4 regions of the Lysinibacillus sp. NPDC048646 genome follow, and region 3 is predicted to be linked to each of the others. Evidence: riboswitches for the same ligand, from Rfam matches in the RefSeq annotation. Region 3 holds a riboswitch; each other region holds the start of a gene.
The links. A riboswitch is a leader RNA that binds a small molecule or an ion and turns the genes downstream of it on or off. The one in region 3 is predicted to bind S-adenosylmethionine.
Positions count from the first base shown of each region.

Region 1 (2,205 bases), on a different contig from region 3:
AATTCTTCTTTTGTTGGACGGATAAATAATTGATGACCGAAAAGATTGTGCCATGCGTATTCATTAATTACTTGGATGCCAAGTTGTGAGTCTTTGTCAGCACCAGCAAATCCTTTGAATACGAATAATTCGTCACGTTCTTTTAAATACTTGACAACTTTTACATATAAATTGTCAAATACTTCAGACGAAATTGGTCGGTTTACTTTTCCCCAGTCAATTTTATCTTTTGTATCTGCTTCTTCTACCATATATTTATCTTTAGGTGAACGACCAGTGTATTTACCAGTTTCTGCACGCACTGCGCCATCTACTGTTAACATTGCTTCACCACGAGATGTAGCTTTTTCAACTAATTGTGGTACTGAAAGTTGAACGTTAATGTTCCCGCCGCTTAATAATTCCTTCAGTTCGTTTGCAATTTCTACTGAATTCATCGATTAAATACCATCCTTTTTTATAGTATTCCCTTGTGTTCGAGGGAGTTTTTCTTAATTTCAAAAATAGTATAACACAATTGCTTAAATAATCTATACTAATTCAGAAATTATTTTTGTGATTTTATTACTTTTCAAGAAAACGACATAAAACGATTGACAACGTTCTACCTTTTACGTAAGATGAGAAATTGAACGGATACTCTTATCCCGAGCTGGTGGAGGGTCAGGCCCTGTGAAACCCGGCAACCTGCATGAACTATTTCACGACATGCGTTGGTGCCAACCTGATGCAAGGGGAAAACCCTTGAACGATAAGAGTGAAAGGTTACGAAGTCATTATTCCTTTCCTCATGTATAGTACACGTGAGAAAAGGATTTTTTTATTTGTAAAAATGAATGTAAAGGTAAGTATATGCACTTCTTTCCTTATTATAATGACGGATCTTTCGAAATCCTCGTGTTAAAAGCAACAACTGTTTTTTTGTGCGAAAGTGAAACGACAGCAACAACTGTTTTTTTGTGCGAAAGTGAAACGACAGCAACAACGGCTTGGAGTTCAACCCTTTAGGGGCGAACTTGACATGTGGGTAATGAGTACCGTATTAATTTCGCAAATACTATTTGTAAGAGTAATAGGAGGGAAACCAAATGACAAACCGTCGACTGTTTACATCAGAGAGTGTAACAGAAGGACATCCAGATAAAATTTGTGATCAGATTTCGGATGCCATTTTAGATGCCATTTTAGCAGAAGACCCAAATGCACGTGTAGCGTGTGAAACAACTGTAACAACAGGCTTAGTATTAGTAGCAGGGGAAATTACTACTTCTACTTATGTAGATATTAAAGGCATTGTCCGCGATACTGTCGCTGAAATTGGCTATACACGTGGGAAATATGGTTTTGATGCTGAAAACCTAGCTGTACTAGTGGCGATTGGTGAGCAGTCACCTGATATAGCGCTAGGTGTTGACCAAGCATTAGAAGCACGTGAAGGTACTATGACAGATGCAGATATCGAAGCCATTGGAGCAGGTGACCAAGGGCTAATGTTCGGGTACGCTTGTAACGAAACGCCTGAACTTATGCCGTTACCAATAAGTTTAGCGCATAAATTGTCTCGTCGTTTAACAGAAGTACGTAAATCAGGTGAATTAGCATATTTACGTCCGGACGGTAAAACACAAGTGACGATTGAATATGATGAAAATAATGTTCCTGTTCGTGTGGATACAATTGTTATTTCAACTCAGCATGATGAAGAAGCAACACTTGAACAAATTCAAGCAGATTTAAAAGAATCAGTAATTGCACCAGTTGTTCCGAGTGAATTACTAGATGCTAATACGAAATATTTCATCAACCCAACAGGCCGTTTCGTAATCGGTGGACCAAAAGGTGATGCAGGTCTTACTGGTCGTAAAATTATCGTCGATACATACGGTGGTTATGCTCGTCATGGTGGTGGTGCATTTTCTGGTAAGGACGCTACAAAAGTGGATCGTTCAGCAGCATATGCAGCACGTTACGTAGCAAAAAACATTGTTGCAGCCGGCTTAGCAGAACGTGTTGAAGTACAGCTTGCCTATGCCATTGGTGTAGCACAGCCTGTATCCATCGCAGTAGACACGTTTGGGACAGGCAAAGTAAAAGAAAGCGACATCGTAGAATGGGTTCGTGAGCTATTCGATTTACGTCCAGCTGGTATCATTAAAATGCTTGATTTACGTCGCCCTATCTATAAACAAACTGCAGCCTATGGTC
Region 1 covers NZ_JBNNLZ010000009.1:127,572-129,776, reverse strand. The annotation lists gene pckA (phosphoenolpyruvate carboxykinase (ATP)) at 1-437, opposite strand, end outside; SAM riboswitch class I at 640-758, shown strand; gene metK (methionine adenosyltransferase) at 1,089-2,205, shown strand, end outside.
Region 1: it holds a riboswitch for S-adenosylmethionine, as region 3 does, so the genes downstream of both, metK (methionine adenosyltransferase) here and ACQKII_RS18715 (bifunctional homocysteine S-methyltransferase/methylenetetrahydrofolate reductase) in region 3, are expected to answer to the same signal.

Region 2 (2,205 bases), on a different contig from region 3:
AGGGATATAATGCACATTATTATTTTTAAGCATATATCTATATAAATTTACCACAGGTTCTCATTTTTTTCAATGTATTGGACATGATTTCTATACTTGTGGATTCTTAATGCTTTTTGTTTTAACATACACCAATTGAATGCAAGAAACACGCACCCACTAGATAAGCGGGTGCTTTTTTGACTACAATTTTACGCTGAAATATATAAACCTTCATTAATTTCTGTTTTTTTTCTTATTTAACTAACAGCGTGCGATTGTTTTATAAGAACAGTTTAACGCAATAAGAATTGAACCTTAATAAGTTTCGCAACGAATATTTAGAAAGAATTAAAATCTTACGATTACTACGAAGGGGGAATGTAAATTGGTACAGATTATTTTATCTACTATACTAATAATTGCACTTATTTTTTCAATATCGGTTGTGGTTCAAAAAAGAAAAAAAGCGGGTATCACAGGGATTAAAAGTACTTTAACGACAATTTGTTTATATTTAATTGCTGTAACAAATCTGCTCGCTTATTGGTTTGACTTTATGGGACTATTGAATTGGTCTATTACGGTAATTTTGTTGATTTTAGGTGCTTATTTCACAAAATATATGCCAGTTCCAGCTAGATGATTATTTAACGAACGGAGGTAAGAGTTTAAGACACAGCTGCCGAAATCAAAGGCAGCTTTTCTTATTGAGCGAACGAACGAAGCAGGATTTTTTTAGATTAACGACTAATAAACGAGGCGGGTTTAGATTCGAATAGCTTTTTCTCTCCTGTATCCCTCTAAAGTAAAAAAACATCCGTTCGCTTAATTTTGACTATAAGCGAACGGATATTTTTTACAAAATGAACCATTTTACTTAATTTCATAGTAATCGTCTAGGTTTTGTAACATTTATATTGACAATAGGTTTTCAGAATTATAGAATTATTTCCAAGTGAAACGTAATACCTTATCAAGAGAGGTGGAGGGACTTGGCCCAATGAAGCCTCGGCAACCGATATGAATCGGTGCCAAATCCAGCAGAGTTTTCTAAGAGATAAGGGGGTCCATCGAATCATCATGATGCGTTGACCTCTTTTGTACAAAAAAGTATGAAAAAGAAGGGGTGTATCGAATGTCTCAAACAGCAAAGGTTGATGACAAGAAATTAGAAGTGATTGCCAATGCTATTCAAAATCTACAATTTGGCGAGGTGCATATCACCATTCAAGATGGTGTTATTGTGCAAATTAATCGACTTGAAAAGCAAAGATTTCCACAAAAAAAATAGCGAATAAACGCAGCTGACTAGAAATCTGGAGGCCACATCATAAGCAGGGATCATCCCTTTGCTTATGTGTGGTCTTTTTTTTACCCGCATGAACGGTCAGTAAGACGGGCGCCGAACTGACTGTAAAAGCCCGATTGGTTCAACGTACGATCCGTAGGTATAAAAAATACCCATCTGATCGAAGTGTTTCTTAATTAGCAGTGATTTAAAAAGGAGTGAGCATTTTGAAATTAAGATATTTCATGAATATTGGTGTACTGAGTAGTATATCTATTGTACTGATGTTATTTAATTTTCCATTACCACCGTTTCCCAGTTTCCTACAGGTAGATTTTAGTGATGTGCCAGCCTTATTAGCAGCAATGACGATGGGGCCAGTTGCGGGGATTTTAGTGGAGCTATTAAAAAATATGTTGGATTGGTTATTGTCAGGAAGCATGACGGGTGTACCGGTAGGGCATTTAGCCAACTTTACAACAGGCGTGTTATTCATCATCCCAGTGTATTTCTGCTATTCAAAAATTCAGCGTGGTAAGGGGCTTGTCATTGGTTTGCTTGCAGGTACAGTTTCGATGGCAGTTGGTATGAGTCTCCTGAATTATGTGCTTTTCCTACCGATGTACACCTTGTTTTTAGGAATGGAACCTGTGAAGGGCGATGCCTTAAAAGATATGATTGTTCTAGGGATTTTACCATTCAATCTCGTGAAAGGTGTCATTGTCATGATTGTGACAATAATAGTATTCCGCAATATTCGTGTTTGGTTGACCCAGCAACGCTTGAAATATAATTGTACATAGTAAAAACAGGAGGAATAATAATGACGACAAAAGTAGTTAAAAGTATTGAAGAAATCGCAATTTCGCTTGCGGAAAAATTTAAGGAAACAGCCGTTACGCGAGATCAAGCAGGGGGGAATGCTAAAAATGAGC
Region 2 covers NZ_JBNNLZ010000036.1:8,411-10,615, reverse strand. The annotation lists gene ACQKII_RS23115 (hypothetical protein) at 368-625, shown strand; SAM riboswitch class I at 950-1,046, shown strand; gene ACQKII_RS23110 (YezD family protein) at 1,118-1,273, shown strand; gene ACQKII_RS23105 (ECF transporter S component) at 1,516-2,073, shown strand; gene ACQKII_RS23100 (hypothetical protein) at 2,094-2,205, shown strand, end outside.
Region 2: it holds a riboswitch for S-adenosylmethionine, as region 3 does, so the genes downstream of both, ACQKII_RS23110 (YezD family protein) here and ACQKII_RS18715 (bifunctional homocysteine S-methyltransferase/methylenetetrahydrofolate reductase) in region 3, are expected to answer to the same signal.

Region 3 (2,205 bases):
CTTTTCATGTAACGGCTCATACGTTGCGGGTTCTGCCTCACGAACGATTTCAACCTTTTCTGGCTTTGCATATTTTTCTTCAACAGGTGCTAGCTCTTCTAAGTATTTTTTAGCTGCAGCAATATGCTTGGGTGTCGTCCCACAACAACCACCGATTAAACGTACGCCTTGATTTCGTAGAGCAACTGCCGCTCGACCAAAGTAATCTGCTTCTGACTCATATACGACACGTCCATCCTCCACATCTAATAGAGAAGCATTCGGATATGCTGACATAAATGCCTTATCAGGAAGCTCTACCCCTTCGAATGCTTGAATTGTATGATGGGGGCCTAATCGACAGTTAACACCAACCACATCCGCACCAAGTGTCTCTAACTCATGTAAGGCATGATTTAATGTCATCCCGTTTTGCAGTATCCCCGGCTCATGCATGGATACTTGTACAATAATCGGTAAATTTGTTTTTGTCCGTAACATGGATAATGATGCTGTTAACTCTTCAAAATCATAATACGTTTCTAGTAAAAGGCCATCTGGATTACCTGCAAGTAACACTGTTGCCTGTTCTTCAACAGTCATTAAAATTTCTTCTAATGTTGCATCACTTTTACGAATACCACGGATTCCTCCGATTGTACCAAGTACAAATTGTCCACCATCTGCTGCTGCACGCTTGGCAATCGTAATCGCTGCTTCATTGAACTGCTGCACACGTGTTTCTAACCCATATCGAGCTAATTTAATCGCATTGGCACCATATGTATTAGTTTGGATAATATCAGCGCCAGCCGCAATATATTCACGATGAATCTTTTCAATTAATTCTGGTCGTTGTACATTCATTTCTTCGTGGCAGTACTCCAAACCATAACCATATAGTACAGTGCCTATTGCACCATCTGCTGTTAAGACTTGTGTTTTTAACTTTTCAAGCAATCCCATAAAACGTAACCTCGCTTCCCTTGTTTTCAAAATAAAAATATAAAAAGCCTTCTTTCACAAAAAAAGAAGGCTTTAACGAATCGTAATTGTTTTTTCCTTCTCATCTTCGGACCAAAAAGGTCTTCTGGATTTAGCACCTGACACGAAGTTGGTTGCTGAAGCGTCGCAGGGCCAGTCCCTCAGCTTCTCTTGATAAGAATGTAGTATGAATTTTTTAAATAATTAAAAGAATCATATCGTTTACAAACGATAGAGTCAAGACTATTTCACGTAACAAAGGATTTTTCACACGAAATAAATGTTTTTTGAGTTTTCCCTAAAACTTAAGATAATTTTTCAGCTAGCTCTTCACCGATTTTTTTACCATTTTGAATACAAGCACCGATCCCTACGCCGAAATAAGAACAACCTGCAATTGATAAATTAGGATATCTTTCTGCAAGTTCAGCTGTTAATCCTTTTAATGCTTCTTGATGAGCTAAATCATATTTTGGCATTTGATCAATCCATTTCGTAACATTCACAACAGTTGGGTTTTCCTCAATACCTAAGCTTTTTCGTACATCCTCTAGTGCTACAACAGCCAATTCTTCATCTGTCATTGCACATAATTCCTCATAGGCAGGGTTAATGCTCTTATAAAACAATCGTACAAGTAATTTACTGTCTGCTGATGTATGCTGCCATTTTCTGCTCGTCCATGTTGCCGCATTGCATTGTAAATTCGAATTATGTGACACAATAAAGCCCGTTCCGTCTGCTGGGAGGACAGCATCCGGTACATCAAAGCCTAAATAAATCGTAATCGCTGATGCGGTATTAAATTTTTCAAAATAATTATTTAATGACGTGTCTTGCAATAAATATTGTACAGCCTCGTTAGGCAATGCTAAGACGACATGATCTGCTTCAATCGTTACACCATTTGCTAACGTAACACCATAGTGGCCCTCCTCTTTCTTCACCTGTGTTGTCGCTATCTCTTTGACAATTTCTACATCCGTTAACGTTTCTTCAAGTCGGTCAATAAGTGATGACAAACCTTTTTTAAATGAAATAAATTTTTTATTTGTAGCTTTTACAAATTGCTCGCGATTCGCATCAAAGCCTTTGATCACACTTCCATAGTCATTTTTATAGTCGATTAAGTACGGTAACGTTGAGCCAATGGATAGCTGATTTAAATTCCCTGAGTATACCCCAGCTAGCACTGGTGCTATTTGATTTTTCACAAGTTCCTCGCCTAAATAGTATGTTAAA
Region 3 covers NZ_JBNNLZ010000021.1:34,612-36,816, forward strand. The annotation lists gene ACQKII_RS18715 (bifunctional homocysteine S-methyltransferase/methylenetetrahydrofolate reductase) at 1-945, opposite strand, end outside; SAM riboswitch class I at 1,043-1,144, opposite strand; gene hemG (protoporphyrinogen oxidase) at 1,269-2,205, opposite strand, start outside.

Region 4 (2,205 bases), on a different contig from region 3:
TCCTCGCAAGATTGTGCAATTGAGCTAAGAGCAACCTACGAGCGTCGTCGAAACGTTCTCATAGAAGAATCCAAACGAATTGGCTGGCAGGTTACAGCACCAAAAGGCTCATTCTTTGCATGGTTACCTGTTCCACTAGGTTATACAAGTGAGCAATTTGCTGATCTGTTACTCGACAACGCTGATATTGCCGTTGCCGCGGGCAATGGCTTTGGTGATTATGGTGAAGGCTATGTCCGTGTTGGCTTACTTGTCAGCGAAGAACGTTTACGTGAAGCTATCATTAGAATTGAGAAATTAAATTTATTTAAGTAAAATGATGGACTGTCCAATCAGCGTGTTTTACACCTATTGGACGGTTTTTCTTATCTATTTACTTATTTTTCGTGGACTCTCTAATCCCTCTTCTAACGGATAAAATTGAACATGTCCCGTTTCTTCATCGAAACGTCGGATATGCTGTACACCCCGTACTTCTGCTAAAACAACATCTGCGGTAATGACGGGATTCCCACCTTTAACAAAATGGCCGCCAGACACACCTCCCCATTGATCACTCATCGATCCATGAAAATGGGTTTCATATACACCATCCCGCTTACAGATAACGCCAGAACCTTGAATAAATTCAAGTGGCCCTTCTTTTTCAATTACTTCACTAAAACGTACTTTGATTTTAGATGTCTCATCCGGGACTAAATACACAAAATTACTTTTTTGAAAACTACCGATACAGCTAACAATTGTTGCTGATTCAATTTCGTTCTCTTCACATACAGCCTCAATTCCCTCAATGATATCTGTCCCCATTAAGATGCGTGCACTAATAACCTTCCCAAATGACCCTACCCCATAATTAACTCTTACAGACATAGATTTACCTCTTCCCCCTGAATAAATTATATTTACATAGAACGGGGGACTTTCACGCCCAGCACTCACGTCTTTACAGGCAGTTTCTATCCCCTTAACACTAAATCTAATATAGTTTAATTTTATAAAATATTAAAAATATTTATTGACTTAATATAACCTATAAATTATATTAGTTCTATCGGATTTACAAAAATACTATAAATCTCTTATCAAGAGTAGCTGAGGGACTGGCCCTATGAAGCTCGGCAACCCCCCTTTTTGGGAAGGTGCTAAATCCTGCAAACGATATTCGTTTGAAAGATAAGAGAGGACATCTTTTCATGAGCCTCTCTTAAGTTTATAAGAGAGTTTTTTTTATTTTCAAAAACCGATAAAACAACTTTGGAGGTAATTTTTCATGAAAAAGAAAAGCAAATTTTTAGTAGGTTTAGCAAGTCTCACATTAGCAGTGGCATTAGTCGGTTGCGGTAGTAAGGAAGACAGCAAAGGTAATGGTGAGGCTATTAACGAAAATAAAATCGTAGTTGGCGTAACATCTGGCCCACACGAACAAATTGCAGAGGTAGCTGCGAAAGTAGCAAAAGAAAATGGCTTAGAGGTTGAATTAAAATCATTCTCTGATTACGTTTTACCGAATACTGCATTATCACAAGGTGATTTAGATGCGAACAGCTATCAACATGAACCGTTTCTAGATACATTTAACAAAGACCATGATACAGATTTAGTGCCTGTTGGAAAAACAATTTTAAATCCAATGGGTGTATACTCTGAAAAATATAAATCATTAGATGAAATTCCTGACGGTGCAACATTTGGATTGCCAAATGATCCGACGAACGGAGCTCGTGCCCTATTCGTTCTGCAAGAAGCAGGCTATATCAAATTGAAAGAAGGCACTGGCCTGACAGCATCTATTCACGATGTGGAAGAAAACAAAAAGAACTTCAAATTTATTGAATTAGAAGCTGCACAAATTCCAAAGCAATTAAGTGAAGTAGATGTCGCGGCTATTAATACAAACTTCGCATTAGATGCTGGTATCAATCCTAAAAAAGATTCCATTCTTTTAGAATCTACTGACTCACCATATGTAAACTACATTGTTGTGCGTGCTGAAAACAAAGAAGACCCAACGATTAAAAAGTTCGTTGATGCTTATCAATCGGACGAAGTACGTAAATTTATTGAGCAAGAATTTGATGGTTCTGTAATAGCAAGCTGGTAATATAACACGACAAAAGTTACCGTCTAAACGGTAACTTTTTCCTTTAGGAAGGAGAAATCACATGATTCAATTACAAAATATATCAAAAGAATTCAAATCAA
Region 4 covers NZ_JBNNLZ010000004.1:150,514-152,718, reverse strand. The annotation lists gene ACQKII_RS07255 (pyridoxal phosphate-dependent aminotransferase) at 1-315, shown strand, start outside; gene ACQKII_RS07250 (PPC domain-containing DNA-binding protein) at 370-873, opposite strand; SAM riboswitch class I at 1,080-1,183, shown strand; gene ACQKII_RS07245 (MetQ/NlpA family ABC transporter substrate-binding protein) at 1,274-2,104, shown strand; gene ACQKII_RS07240 (methionine ABC transporter ATP-binding protein) at 2,166-2,205, shown strand, end outside.
Region 4: it holds a riboswitch for S-adenosylmethionine, as region 3 does, so the genes downstream of both, ACQKII_RS07245 (MetQ/NlpA family ABC transporter substrate-binding protein) here and ACQKII_RS18715 (bifunctional homocysteine S-methyltransferase/methylenetetrahydrofolate reductase) in region 3, are expected to answer to the same signal.